Linked DNA regions of Rhodopseudomonas palustris. The protein of the gene in region 2 interacts with the protein of the main gene of each other region in a pairwise test. Links are inferred from orthologs where the notes say so. Each region holds a gene or a part of one and is shown on either strand. Other genes may lie near its edges. The genes, in order: uvrB and uvrA.

Region 1 (6,995 bases), 1.8 Mb from region 2 along the record:
CCGCTCGTGACGGCCGTTCTCCTGCGGCGAGGCTGGATGCACGAAATGCGGCTCGATCCCGAGCTTGAGCCACCAGGCCGACAGCCGGGTCAGCCCGCAGGCGCCGGTCGAACCGAACGGCGAGCCGTTGTCGCAGCGGATCGCCCGCGGCAGGCCATGGCGGCGGAAGGCATCGAGAAACAACGGCATCGTGGCGTCGATGGTTTGCGGCGTGATGGCGATGTCGAACAGATAGCGGCTGAAACCGTCGGTCAGCGTCAAGGGATCGATCCGGGTGCCGTCGCGGGTCCGAAACCAGCCCTTGAAGTCGGCCGCCCATTCGTCGTTCGGCGCGCTCACCGCTGCAAACGGTCGTTGCTGAGCCAGCGCCGGCCGCCGCCGCCTGACCGGCGCGATCAGCCCGGCCTGCTTCAACAATCCGCCGATCGTCGAGGCCGAAGGCCACGCGTTCTCCGGATGCTTGCGCCGCAGGATCGCCAGAAGCTTGCGCGGACCCATGTGCGGAAACCGGCGCCGCAGATCGACGATCGTCGCAACCAGTGCGGCATCGGTCCGCTGCGGGCAATGATGCGGAGCATGCGAGCGGTCCACGAACCAGTCCTCGGCCCCGCTGTCCCGACGCCGCCGCCACTCGTAGAACGTGTCTCGACTGACCCCGTAGCGCCGGCACAGATCCGACACGCTCCAATGGCCGCTCGCATGCTCCGACAGCATCCGCACCCGCTGTTCCATCCGACAGGTCTCCACAAAAGGCATCGGCGGTCCTCCCTCCGATGCAGTGTGAACTGTCGACAATCACCCCGGTCTGAACTGTCAGGAATCTATCCGGTCCGTACCCATATTGCTCACCGCCGATTGATCCTGTCTGCCTCCGCTTGGACGGACATCCAGCCCTCTATTCGATCTACAACTTCACCAACACGGTGAACGATTTCAGTACCTCAGTCGAAAGCTGGAGCGCTCCGAGCGCTGCGCTCGGGTCCTTGGCGACCAACTTCGTGAGCATGCCGTTGGTGAAACTTGCCGTCGTCGAATTGCTGACGAACGCTCGCCTGTTGAAGTAAAGCACCCCTTGATGCGGCCCTGGAGCCACGACAGTCTCCACAGTCTCAGCCGGCAGGGTCTTTGCGCGTGGACGCGTGAGGCTCGCGGAGATCTTCAGTTCACGGCCTGTCGCTGTCCGGAAGCACACCGCGTTGGTCGGACAAATGCGCGGTTGATCTTGGTAATAGAGGGCTGTCGCGGGGTAAGCTGCCGCCGGCAGGGACACTTGGGTCGGGATGGCACCCTTCTTGCCGATATTCACATCGGTGATCGAGATGCTCAGTTCGCAAGTTTCGCTCGACTTTTCCTTTTCCGGTCTGCTGTCGCCCACTGCCGGGGTCGCCTTCAGTGTGAGTGGTTTAGTGGGTTTGTGATGGTCCCCGGCGCTCCCATACGTCAGATCGAACGTTGCCTGAACGGCAGCTTTGGGGCAGTTCGGTGGTGGTGGAAGCGGCGGAGTCTCCTTCGACCCAAGGGGGGCCTCGAGGAACGTACTGAACTGGCCCTTCTGAACTTCTCTTTGCAAAGTGCTGAACTGTTGTGCGACTTCAGCCACAGCCTTGACGATCTCTTTTGTTTGGTCGGTCGTCGTAGTGGATACCGATTTGAGTAGTCCGTTCGGATCGATTTCGATTGTGACTTCGTCGTTGGACATATCGCTGTGCCGGTACAGCACGCTTTCCCGATGTTTAAGGTCAGGAAGGATTTTAGGGGTCGAGGATAGGGTTATCGTTTCCGACTGAGGATCGTAGCTGGCCGTTGCCGTCAACTCGCCCCTAGGCAGGAAATAGGCCATGTAGGCGCCGTCGAACGCCTCATCCAGCGGCGCGGAGTTCGATCCCTCAACGACTTGACCGCCGACACAGCCAGCGCAAGCGCCCGAAAAAACAGCCGTAAAGGCAAATGATTTCAAGTTGATACTCATCTATGCCCCACTAATTGATTGTTAAAATACAATTAGTGAAGCATAGAGTCAGACGGGTGCATAGTCCTCGCTTGACAAGCTACCTCTTCTTCCACCCGCCCCGATGCCCCGGCGCCCCGCCGCTCGAGCGCGGGGCGGGGCCGAATTCCGGCCCCGACTCGCGGCTGTTGGTCGGCTGGAAGATCCTGCTCTCGGTGCCCGGGCCCATCTCGTCGAGCGTCGGTTTGCGCGGCTTGCTCCGCTGCACTTTCTTGACTTCGTGCCAGCCGGCGATGCCCATTTCGTCGAGGTCGGGTTTGTGCACCTTGCTGCGCGGGGTGTTGTTGCCGCCGCGTTCGGTCGAGAGTTTCGGCAGGTTGGCGGAGGCGCCGAACTGTTTGTCGCCCTTGTAGCTCCCCGCCTTGGCGGCGACGCCGCGCTGCTTCACCGTCGGGTCGTCGCTCACCGCCAGTTCGGTCGCGCGCAGGCGTTTGACTTCGTCGCGCAGTCGCGCGGCTTCCTCGAAGTTGAGGTCGGCGGCGGCCTCGCGCATCCTGGTTTCGAGGTCGGCCAGCACCGCCCCGAAATTGTGCCCGATCACCGCGGCGTCGTCGGTGAAGCCCGAGCCCTTGCCGTCGCCGATCTCGACCAGCACGTGGTCGCGCTCGTACACCGAGCCGAGAATATCTCCGATCGACTTCTTGATGCTCTCCGGGGTGATGCCGTGCGCGGTGTTGTATTCGATCTGCTTCTCGCGGCGGCGACCGGTCTCGTCCATCGCGCGCTGCATCGAGCCGGTGACGTGGTCGGCATAGAGGATCACCTTGCCGTCGACGTTGCGCGCGGCGCGGCCGATGGTCTGGATCAGCGAGGTCTCGCTGCGCAGGAAGCCCTCCTTGTCGGCGTCGAGGATCGCCACCAGCGCGCATTCCGGAATGTCGAGGCCTTCGCGCAGCAGATTGATGCCGACCAGCGCGTCGAACGCGCCGAGCCGCAGGTCGCGGATGATCTCGATCCGCTCGATGGTGTCGATGTCCGAATGCATGTAGCGCACGCGGATTCCCTGCTCGTGCAGGAACTCGGTGAGGTCTTCGGCCATCCGCTTGGTCAGCACGGTGATCAGGCTGCGATAGCCGGCATTGGCGGTGGCGCGGACTTCGCCGACGAGGTCGTCGACCTGGGTGCGCGCCGGGCGGATGTCCACCGGCGGATCGATCAGCCCGGTCGGGCGGATGACTTGTTCGACGAACACGCCGCCCGATTCGTTCAGCTCCCACGCCGCCGGCGTCGCCGACACGGCCACGCTCTGCGGCCGCATCATGTCCCATTCCTCGAACCGCAGCGGCCGGTTGTCCATGCAGGACGGCAAGCGGAAGCCGTATTCGGCCAGCGTCGCCTTGCGCCGGAAGTCGCCTTTGAACATGCCGCCGATCTGCGGCACGGTGACGTGGCTCTCGTCGGCGAACACCAGCGCGTTGTCGGGCACGTATTCGAACAGCGTCGGCGGCGGCTCGCCGGGGCGGCGGCCGGTGAGATAGCGCGAGTAGTTCTCGATGCCGGCGCAGCTTCCGGTCGCTTCCATCATCTCGATGTCGAACGAGGTGCGCTGCTCCAGCCGCTGCGCTTCCAAGAGGCGGCCCTGCGCGTGCAACTGGTCGAGCCGCCATTTCAACTCGCTCTTGATCGACTTGATCGCCTGGATCAGCGTCGGCCGCGGCGTCACATAGTGCGAATTGGCGTAGATCTTGACGAATTCCAGCTCGTCCTGCTTGTGGCCGGTGAGCGGGTCGAATTCCTCGATAGCTTCGACCTCGTCGCCGAACATCTTCACCCGCCAGGCGCGATCCTCGTAGTGCGCCGGGAAGATGTCGATGACGTCGCCGCGCACGCGAAACGTGCCGCGGGTGAAGTCGGCTTGCGTGCGCTTGTATTGCAGCGCCACCAGATCGGCGATCAGCGCGCGCTGGTCGATCCGCTCGCCCTTCTTCAGCGCGAAGGTCATCGCCGTGTAGGTCTCGACCGAGCCGATACCGTAGATGCACGACACCGAGGCGACGATGATGACGTCGTCGCGCTCCAGCAGCGCGCGCGTCGCCGAATGCCGCATCCGGTCGATCTGCTCGTTGATCGAGGAGTCCTTCTCGATATAGGTGTCGGTGCGCGGGACGTAGGCTTCCGGCTGGTAGTAGTCGTAATACGAGACGAAATACTCGACGGCGTTGTCGGGGAAGAAGCTCTTGAACTCGCCGTAGAGCTGCGCCGCCAGCGTCTTGTTCGGCGCCAGGATGATCGCGGGGCGCTGCGTCGCCTCGATCACCTTGGCCATGGTGTAGGTCTTGCCCGAGCCGGTGACGCCGAGCAGCACCTGGGTGCGATCGTTGCGGGCGATGCCTTCGACCAGTTCCTTGATGGCGGTCGGCTGGTCGCCCTTCGGCTCGTAGTCCGACTTGATGACGAAGCGCACGCCGCCTTCGGATTTCTCCGGCCGCGGCGGCCGGTGCGGCACCCACAGCTTGACGTTGCCGTCGTCGCCCTTGAATTCCGGACGCCCCTCGCGGATCAGCGCCTCCAGCGCCTCGGCGGTGGCCTGCACCCCGAGCGCCTCCATCTTGTTGCGCGGCGGCCGCGCCATCGCGGCCGCGTCGTCCTCCTCGGTCGGCAGCCCGAGCTGCCGCGCCAGTTCCGGATCCAGCGTCGGGATGGTGGCGGCGGTGCCGTAGGTCGCTTGCGGGGCTTCAGCGAAGCCTTGACCAAACCCTTGCCCGTTGCCCCCCACTCCTGACCCCTCCTCGCGAGGGGGAGGGGAGGATTGCGGCGAGGCCGTGCTCTCTTCTCCCTCCCCCCTTGCGGGGGAGGGGCGGGGTGGGGGGGAAGCCGCGGGTGCGGCGCTGTTGATCTGCGATGCGCTCCCCTTCGCCGTCGACGCCCGGCCGCGATGCACCGCGGCTTCGCCGCCGGTGCGGCGGTCGCGTGAATTGTCCGGCGGCTGCTGCAGCCCGGTGCCCGAGCCCATCCCGGCGTCGCCGCGATTGATCGCCGGGTTGAGCAGCTCCGCCAACGCCGGCCCGATCGGCTTGACGTCGGGGCGATGCGCCTTGGATTTCGGGGCTTTGGACGACGATCTGGCTTTCGCCGCGCCAGGCTTGTTCGGGGAATCGGGGGATTTGGCCATGGGCCGAATATGGGACCGACGGCGGCGGGTGAAAAGGGCGGGAGGTGACGCGCAGCCGTGTATTCGCGGGACGCAATGCAAGGCTGCAGCCTCTCATGCGGCGCCGATGGTTCCCGCCCATTGACATCACGCGGCGTTCCGTCAAAGTCCATGCAACCGCATCAACTTTGCCAGCGTCAGCCACAGGAAACGCCCGATGATCGACCTGTACTACTGGACCACGCCGAACGGCCACAAGATCACGATGTTCCTGGAGGAGGCGGGGCTCGATTACAAGATCGTGCCGGTGAACATCGGCAAGGGCGATCAGTTCCAGCCGGACTTCCTGGCGATCGCGCCGAACAACCGGATGCCGGCGATCGTCGATCATGCGCCTGCCGGCGGCGGCAAGCCGCTGTCGGTGTTCGAATCCGGCGCGATCCTGCTGTATCTCGCCGACAAGACCGGGCGCTTCCTGCCGAAGGACCTGTACGCGCGCAACGACGCGCTGCAATGGCTGTTCTGGCAGATGGGCGGGCTCGGCCCGATGGCCGGGCAGAACCATCATTTCAACGTCTACGCGCCCGAGAAAATCCCCTACGCCATCAATCGCTACGTCAACGAGACCAACCGGCTCTACGGTGTGCTCAACAAGCGCCTCGCCGACCGCGACTTTCTCGCCGGGGAGTATTCGATCGCCGATATGGCGAGCTATCCGTGGATCGTGCCGTACAAGAACCAGAGCCAGAACATCGACGATTTCCCGCATCTGAAACGCTGGCTCGAGGCGATCGCCGCGCGCCCGGCGACCGTGCGTGCCTACGCCAAGGCCAAGGAGGTCAACCCCGATTTCGGCCAGCCGACGATCCGCACCGAGGAAGAAAAGAAGCTGCTGTTCGGCCAGACCGCGGCGGTGGTGAAGTAATTGGTGTCGTCATTCCGGGGCGCGCGCAGCGCGAACCCGGAATCCCGAAGTTCAGATCACCGCGAGATTCCGGGTTCGCCGCTGCGCGGCGCCCCGGAATGACGGCCGTCGTATCACCAATCCCGTCATGCGCGGGCTTGACCCGCGCATCCATCCTCTTGAAGAGATGGATCGCCGGATCAGGTCCGGCGATGACGACGCGAAGTGGGGCGAGCGCCCACGACCATCAGCGAGACCCGAGGACACGCATCATGACCCTCAAACTCTTCGAACTGGTCGGCGCCGATGCGACGCGGCCGTTCTCGCCGTATTGCTGGCGGATCCGGATGGCGCTGGCGCACAAGGGGCTCGCCGCCGAGACCATCCCGTGGCGCTTCACCGAGACATCGGCGATCGCGCCGTACAGTTCCGAGAAGGTGCCGGTGCTGCTCGACGGCGACAAATCCGTCTGCGACTCCTGGGCGATCGCGAATTATCTCGAAGATACCTACCCCGACCGGCCATCGCTGTTCGGTGGCGACGGCGGCCGCGCGATGGCGCGGATGCTGAACGCCTGGGGCGATCCGGCGATCGTCGGCGGCATCTTTCCGCTGATCATCGCCGACATCGTCCAGCGGCTCGGTCCGGACGACGCCGCGTATTTCCGCAAGAGCCGCGAGGCGCGCTTCGGCAAGACGCTGGAGGAGATCGCGAGCACGCGCGACAGCGCGGTCGAAGGCTTCCGCAAGTCGCTCGACCCGCTGCGGCTGACGCTGAAGACGCAGCCCTTCATCGGCGGCGCTGCGCCCAACTACGCGGATTACATCGTGTTCGGTGGCTTCCAGTGGGCCCGCGCCGTCAGCGATTTCGCGCTGCTGAAGCCCGACGACCCGGTCCACGCCTGGCGCGACAGATTGCTCGACGCGTTCGGCGGCCTGGCGCGAAACTCGGGCGGCTATCCGGTGTGAGCGCCGCCGTCGTCGTCAGAGACG
Region 2 (7,035 bases):
TCCCGACCAGGATCACCTTGTTCACGCTTCCCGCCATCGCCGTCTCCTTCGAATCGAAACCAAACACCGCGCAAGGCCCGGCCCTACGCCACGCGCCCGACGCCCCGCTGTCGCCCTAGCGCTTACGCTGTCCGCCGCGCGCCGCCCATCCTCTGGCGGCAGTAAACACCGCGCTCGCCCCCGTTATCCACCGGGAACGCGCGATTATGTTCTATTTTTGTTCGCCGAAAAAGCAATTTCAGCACGTGAGTCAGCGGGATTTTGCGTCGGCCGCTCTGGCCCCGCCGTGGCCCAGCGGCGAACACTGGTAGTTAGGTGCGGGCCAAAGCCGAATTGTTCGTGAAGATTCATGACGTTCCGGATCCTCTTCGTCGGCGAGTGTTGCTTTTCGGAGACTGCTTTTTCCGAAGAGCGGCGTATAGTTCCTGAAGTGAACATTAGGCGCTCGCGCCGTCGGCCTCTGCGGTGGGGACAACGCAGAAGCAGCCCAAAGACGGATCAACTGGGGACATTGCGATGAAAAAGTTTTTGCTGGGAAGCGTGGCTCTGATTGCGTTGGGTGCGGCGCCGGCGATGGCTGCCGATCTGGCCGCCCGTCCTTACACCAAGGCTCCGCCGATGATCGTCGCCATGTACGACTGGTCCGGCTTCTACATCGGCGCCAACGGCGGCTGGGGCACCAGCCGCAAGTGCTGGGACTTCGCGGGCACCACTGCGACGCCGCTTGCGACGAATGTCGGCGAAGGCTGCCACGATGCGTCGGGCGCCACCGCCGGCGGTCAGATCGGCTACAACTGGCAGATGGGCACCTGGGTGTTCGGCCTCGAAGCGCAGGGCAACTGGGCCGATTTCAAGGGCTCGAACGTCACGGTTCTCGGCGGCCTGTTCGACAACCAGAGCAAGGTCGAGGCCTTCGGCCTGTTCACCGGCCGGATCGGCTACGCCTGGAACAACGCCCTGCTCTACGCCAAGGGCGGCGCGGCGGTCGTCAACGACAAGTACGAGTTCATCCGGCGGGCCGACGGTCTCGTGACCGGGACGGCTTCGGAAACCCGCTGGGGCGCGGCGGTCGGCGCCGGTCTGGAATACGGCTTCACCCCGAACTGGTCGTTCGCGGTCGAATACAACCATCTGTTCCTCGACAAGAAGGACGTCACCTTCACCAACACCGCTGTCGAGCGCGTCAAGCAGGACGCCGACATCGTCACCGCCCGCATCAACTATCGCTGGGGCGGCCCGGTCGTCGCGAAGTACTGAGCTTCACGCTCTCCCACGGGAGACGAAATCCGAGATACGAAAGGCCGGCCTCGCGCCGGCCTTTCTGCTTTTTGGCCCCGGTGGCCGTGCAGAGCGTGCCGGATAAGCCGGCCGCCATGCGGCGCGCGCGATGGTCGATCGCCGGAACGGCGACACCCGGACGGCGTTGAAGCCGCGCCGCAACAATCGGTTGATGACCGCGCCGCGGCTCTGGAAATCGTTTCCCGTTCTTCCTATGTTCCAGGCTCCACCCAACTGGCGCCCGCCCGGACGATCGCGGCTGTGCGCCCCAACCTGCGCGACGTCGCGTCTGGACCCCTGCATGGACGAAGTGATCAAGGCGAAGCGCCAGCCGCCCCAACAGCAGTCCGCGGCCTCGAGCCGGACCGCCATCACCATTCGCGGCGCCCGCGAGCACAATCTCAAAAACGTCGACGTCGTGATCCCGCGCGACAAGCTGGCGGTGTTCACCGGCCTGTCCGGCTCCGGCAAATCCTCGCTGGCGTTCGACACCATCTATGCCGAGGGCCAGCGCCGCTACGTCGAATCGCTGTCGGCCTATGCCCGGCAGTTCCTGGAGATGATGCAGAAGCCGGACGTCGACCAGATCGACGGGTTGTCGCCGGCGATCTCGATCGAGCAGAAGACCACCTCGAAGAACCCGCGCTCCACGGTCGGCACCGTCACCGAGATCTACGACTACATGCGCCTGCTGTGGGCGCGCGTCGGCGTGCCGTATTCGCCCGCTACAGGTCTCCCGATCGAGAGCCAGACGGTGTCGCAGATGGTCGACCGGGTGCTGGCGCTGCCCGAGGGCACGCGGCTGTATCTGCTGGCGCCTGTGGTGCGCGGCCGCAAGGGCGAGTACCGCAAGGAGCTCGCCGAATGGCTCAAGAAGGGTTTTCAGCGCGTCAAGATCGACGGCGCGTTCCACGAGCTGGCCGAGGCGCCGACGCTCGACAAGAAATTCCCGCACGACATCGACGTCGTGGTCGACCGCATCGTGGTGCGCCCCGACATCGGCCAGCGCCTCGCCGAGAGTTTTGAAACCGCGCTGAAGCTCGCCGAAGGGCTGGCGGTGATCGAGTTCGCGGATGCGCCGCCGCCGTCGCCATCCTTCGAGACGCGCCCTGCGGGCGCTCCTCAGGATGAGGACGAACCCAAGCGCGGCAAGGCAAAGAAGGGAGCCCCTCACCCTGAGGAGGCGCAAAGCGCCGTCTCGAAGGGTGAGGCTGCGGGCAAGAAAGTCGCGAAGATCCACGACAAATCTGGTCCAGAGCGCATCCTGTTCTCGGAAAAATTCGCCTGCCCGGTGTCCGGCTTCACCATTCCGGAGATCGAGCCGCGCCTGTTCTCGTTCAACAACCCGTACGGCGCCTGCCCGGAATGCGGCGGGCTCGGCATCGAGCAGCATATCGACGCCGACCTCGTCGTGCCCGACAAGGAGCTGACGCTGCGCAAGGGCGCGATCGCGCCGTGGGCGAAGTCGTCGTCGCCCTACTATCTACAGACGCTGACGGCGCTCGCGAAGTTCTACAAATTCACGCTCGATACCAAATGGAAGGACCTCACCAAAAAGGTCCAGAACGCCCTGCTCCACGGCTCCGGCGACGACGAGATCAAGTTCTCCTACGAGGACGGGGTGCGCTCCTACGACACCAAGAAACCGTTCGAGGGCGTCGTCACCAATATCGAGCGCCGCTTCCGCGAGACCGAGAGCGAATGGGCGCGCGAAGAGCTCGGCAAGTATTTTTCCGACGTGCCCTGCGAGGCCTGCCACGGCCATCGGCTGAAGCCCGAGGCGCTGTGCGTCAAGATCGGCGGCAAGCACATCGGCGACATCTCCGAGCTCTCCGTGAAAGCCGCCGGCGAATGGTTCGAGGCGGTGCCGGCCGCGCTCAACACCCAGCAGAACGAGATCGCCGTCCGCATCCTCAAGGAGATCCGCGACCGGCTGAGTTTCCTGCTCGACGTCGGCCTGAACTATCTGACGCTGGCGCGCGCCGCCGGCACGCTGTCGGGCGGCGAAAGCCAGCGCATCCGGCTGGCCTCGCAGATCGGCTCGGGCCTCACCGGCGTGCTCTATGTGCTCGACGAGCCGTCGATCGGCCTGCACCAGCGCGACAACGCCCGCCTGCTCGACACCCTCAAACGACTCCGCGATCTCGGCAACACCGTGATCGTGGTCGAACACGACGAGGACGCCATTCGGCTGGCCGATTTCGTGCTCGATATCGGCCCCGGCGCCGGCGTCCATGGCGGCCACATCGTGGCGCAGGGCACGCCCGACGAGGTGATGGCCAATCCGAAATCGCTGACCGGCAAATATCTCACCGGCGAATTGTCGGTGCCGATTCCGGAGCGCCGGCCGCCCAACCATCGCCGCACGCTCAAGCTCGTCAACGCCCGCGGCAACAATCTCAAGAACGTCACCGCCGAGATTCCGCTCGGCCTGTTCACCTGCGTCACCGGCGTCTCAGGCGGCGGCAAGTCGACGCTGTTGATCGACACCTTCTACAAGGCGATCGCCCGCAAGCTGAACAACGCCAGCGAGCCGCCGGCGCCGCACGACCGCATCGAAGGCCTCGAGCACATCGACAAGATCATCGACATCGACCAGTCGCCGATCGGCCGCACCCCGCGCAGCAATCCCGCGACCTACACCGGCGCGTTCACGCCGATCCGCGAATGGTTCGCCGGCCTGCCCGAGTCCAAGGCGCGCGGCTACGAGCCGGGCCGGTTCAGCTTCAACGTCAAGGGTGGCCGCTGCGAGGCCTGCCAGGGCGACGGCGTCATCAAGATCGAGATGCACTTCCTGCCCGACGTCTATGTCACCTGCGATGTCTGCAAGGGCAAGCGCTACAACCGCGAAACGCTCGAAGTGCTGTTCAAGGGCAAGTCGATCGCCGACGTGCTCGACATGACGGTCGAGGAAGCCGCCGACTTCTTCAAGGCGGTGCCGCGCGTCCGCGAGACCTTCAAGACGCTGCACCGCGTCGGCCTCGACTACATCCATGTCGGCCAGCAGGCGACGACGCTCTCCGGCGGCGAAGCCCAGCGCGTCAAGCTCGCCAAGGAACTGAGCAAGCGCGCCACCGGCCGCACGCTCTACATTCTGGACGAGCCGACCACCGGACTCCATTTTCACGACGTCGCCAAGCTGCTCGAAGTGCTGCACGAGCTGGTGGCGCAGGGCAATACGGTGGTGGTGATCGAGCACAATCTCGAAGTCATCAAGACCGCCGACTGGGTGATCGATTTAGGCCCCGAAGGCGGCGACGGCGGCGGCGAAATCGTCGCCTGGGGCCCGCCGGAAGATATCGTCAAAGCGCCGCGCAGCTACACGGGGAAGTTTCTCAAGCCGGTGCTGGAGAAGAAGGGGCTGACGGCGATGAAGAAGAGGAAGGCGGACGAGGCGGCGGAGTAAGGGCCGCACCAATGTTGTTCAAGCGAAGGCCATTTGATGCGTTCGTTCCATGCGGGCGACGTCAGCGACGTTTCGATGGCGGCGTTGAAAACGAAAAGCTGCGCTGCTGTCGAAGCCGCAATGTGTCGGTAGGACGAATGGTGTGCGGCGCCCCCCGATCGCCGCCGCGTGCCGTGACCACTTGCAGGTCCGGATTTTCGATCATCACGCCATGAATATCCTGCGTGTGCGCCGGCGTAGCCGTATAGATGCTGGCGTAAAAGTCAGCAACAGATACAGCGTCGCCGAACTCGGATACAAGGCGGGGAATGTCACCGTGCAATTGCGATTTGGCGCTGTCGCGGCCTTTCATGTCGAATAGGTACAGGCCGCCTTCGTGTTGCGGATCGTAAGCCAACATATGTAGGCCAGACCGCCCGTAGTGCGCTAACGTGCTGGCGTTGTCGTGCAGTACGTCGTTGTACTCCTGTCGCGCGCGATGCGACTTTGCAAAGTGCAACATCCAGTAGTTCCATCCGTTCGGATTGTGAATAGAAAACGGGCTAACATAGCTGGCGCATCGCTCGAACGCTTCAAACACAAGCCGCTCAGTAGCGCCAAGCCACGCTTGATTGTTCATCATTAGCCCGAGATTTGACACGCTGTCCGCGTCAACTCCAATCGGATTTAGGCGTGCGTTCAACGCATTTGGATCAGTCTTTTTCAAGAACGAAATCAAGGCCTCAATGGCGAAAGTGTAGAAAATCTCAGGTGACGAAAACGAGGCGATTATGTCGGTAAGCGTTTCGTGCGCTACGCGACTGTTGCCGCACTGATCCAGATTAAACAGAACGCTTTGCACTCGATTGTATTGCAGAAACTCACGTATCTCGGCGCAGACGCTTTCGAATTCCTGCTGCCGGTAGTGAACTTCAAGATGAAGACGTGGCTCACTTTCCTTAATCCCGGCGAGCAGAGGCGCGACGTGCTGCTTTAGGATTTCAATAGCGCCGGGATCGAAATCGTTGAAGATTAGTACACATTCTATATCTAATGGCGACATGCCTTCATTAGCGCGTCTCAGGTTCAGTTCGATTGAAGCGGCACGCAATTCCTCAATGAAGATCAACGGCGATCCCGATGCGCCACAATTGTAGACGCCGCCGCCAGCGAATCCATCAACTATTGCAAATCGGAACTTTGATTGCTGCGGAAGCTGGCAACGGACCCTAATGTAACGGGCAAAGTACTGTCGGATGATTTGGTGCTTGCGGCGCGAATGTTCTTCTAACGTCGCGCCATCTTTCCACGTGTAAGGCTTTGCAACCATAAATACCCCCGGCGACCGGGTCTAGGCTCCGATCGTTCGATCTAATGCTGGCATCCCATCCCAGTGTTGACCGCGATACTCGCGGCCGTTCGCCTTCTTGGATCGCCGCTTGTTATCTTTACCCCAAGTGCCCCACTGCTTAAAAAAGAAGGTGGTGTTGAAACGCTCACACTGTTCGTAAATTTCGTCGATCCATTCTTCGCGGATCGGTCTTGCGGAACGACCGCTTTCGCCACCCACAATCGCCCAATCAATTCCGCATAAATCAACCGCGCCGACCGATCCTATCAAGGGTTCGAACGACAAGAAACGGATTGCTGCTGGCACTGTGCGTAAGTGATCGATGCGATCTACAACAGCGCCATTTTCAACACTCGTCCCCAGCCATACGTTCGGGAGAACGGTAGCAAGGTGGGATCGCACGAAGGTGCTCATCCGCGCCGGGCGTTTTGTTAAGATCTGATAGTGATGACGCGGCGTGTCCCGCATCACATCCCATACCTTATTTATGAAGGCGTCGCTCACCCGTTCGTGGAATAGATCGCTCATCGAGTTGACGAAGATCTTCTTTGGCTTCCGCCACCGGTACGGGATTGCAAGCGCGTCGGCATCTTCGCGCACGACGCCATTCCAGATAACTCGTTTTGAACTTCTCCGCGTTAAGCCAGCGTATTTCGCAACCTGCATGGCTTGCAGGCGGCGAGCCATTTCCATCGCGTAACAGTTGGTGCAGCCCGCGCTTACGATCGTGCAGCCGACCACGGGGTTCCACGTGGCATCGGTCCATTCGATCTGTGTTTCAGCCATCGTTCGCCCCAGTGCAGCACTTATAGGAAAGTGACCAAAAATAGTTCACAATCCACAAAAATGCGGATTGACGCCATCACTCGCCAATTGGGCATCCCGCAGCAGGCTGTACCGTCTGGGAAGCTCCACTTCGATGAAGCGAGCGACATCTATAGATGCCGCGTGTGGCCCCGTCACACCCGAATTTGAATCGCCCTCCCGCCCCCACCCGTCTACACTCCCCCCCATGACCCGC

The links.
Region 1: the proteins of uvrA (region 2) and uvrB interact in binary tests that used the Escherichia coli proteins (3 or more experiments, as listed by UniProt). The link is inferred for Rhodopseudomonas palustris from one-to-one orthologs.

The regions. Positions count from the first base shown.
Region 1 is NZ_CP140155.1:3,157,994-3,164,988, reverse strand. The notes cover bases 1,849-5,499. They hold uvrB (excinuclease ABC subunit UvrB), read right to left. Parts: upstream 5,121-5,499; coding sequence 2,049-5,120; downstream 1,849-2,048. Other genes in these bases: SR870_RS14325 (glutathione binding-like protein), read left to right, coding at 5,317-5,499; SR870_RS14335 (hypothetical protein), read right to left, coding at 1,849-1,969. In the rest of the region: SR870_RS14340 (IS481 family transposase), read right to left, coding at 1-732; more of SR870_RS14335, read right to left, coding at 905-1,848; more of SR870_RS14325, read left to right, coding at 5,500-6,024; SR870_RS14320 (glutathione S-transferase family protein), read left to right, coding at 6,276-6,971. UniProt on the Escherichia coli protein: The UvrABC repair system catalyzes the recognition and processing of DNA lesions. A damage recognition complex composed of 2 UvrA and 2 UvrB subunits scans DNA for abnormalities.
Region 2 is NZ_CP140155.1:1,378,180-1,385,214, reverse strand. What follows is about bases 1,194-4,884. They hold uvrA (excinuclease ABC subunit UvrA), read left to right. Parts: upstream 1,194-1,579; coding sequence 1,580-4,684; downstream 4,685-4,884. Other genes in these bases: SR870_RS06115 (three-Cys-motif partner protein TcmP), read right to left, coding at 4,746-4,884; SR870_RS06125 (outer membrane protein), read left to right, coding at 1,194-1,257. In the rest of the region: SR870_RS06130 (single-stranded DNA-binding protein), read right to left, coding at 1-37; more of SR870_RS06125, read left to right, coding at 517-1,193; more of SR870_RS06115, read right to left, coding at 4,885-5,993; SR870_RS06110 (DUF5131 family protein), read right to left, coding at 6,015-6,800; SR870_RS06105 (hypothetical protein), read left to right, coding at 7,027-7,035. UniProt on the Escherichia coli protein: The UvrABC repair system catalyzes the recognition and processing of DNA lesions. UvrA is an ATPase and a DNA-binding protein. A damage recognition complex composed of 2 UvrA and 2 UvrB subunits scans DNA for abnormalities.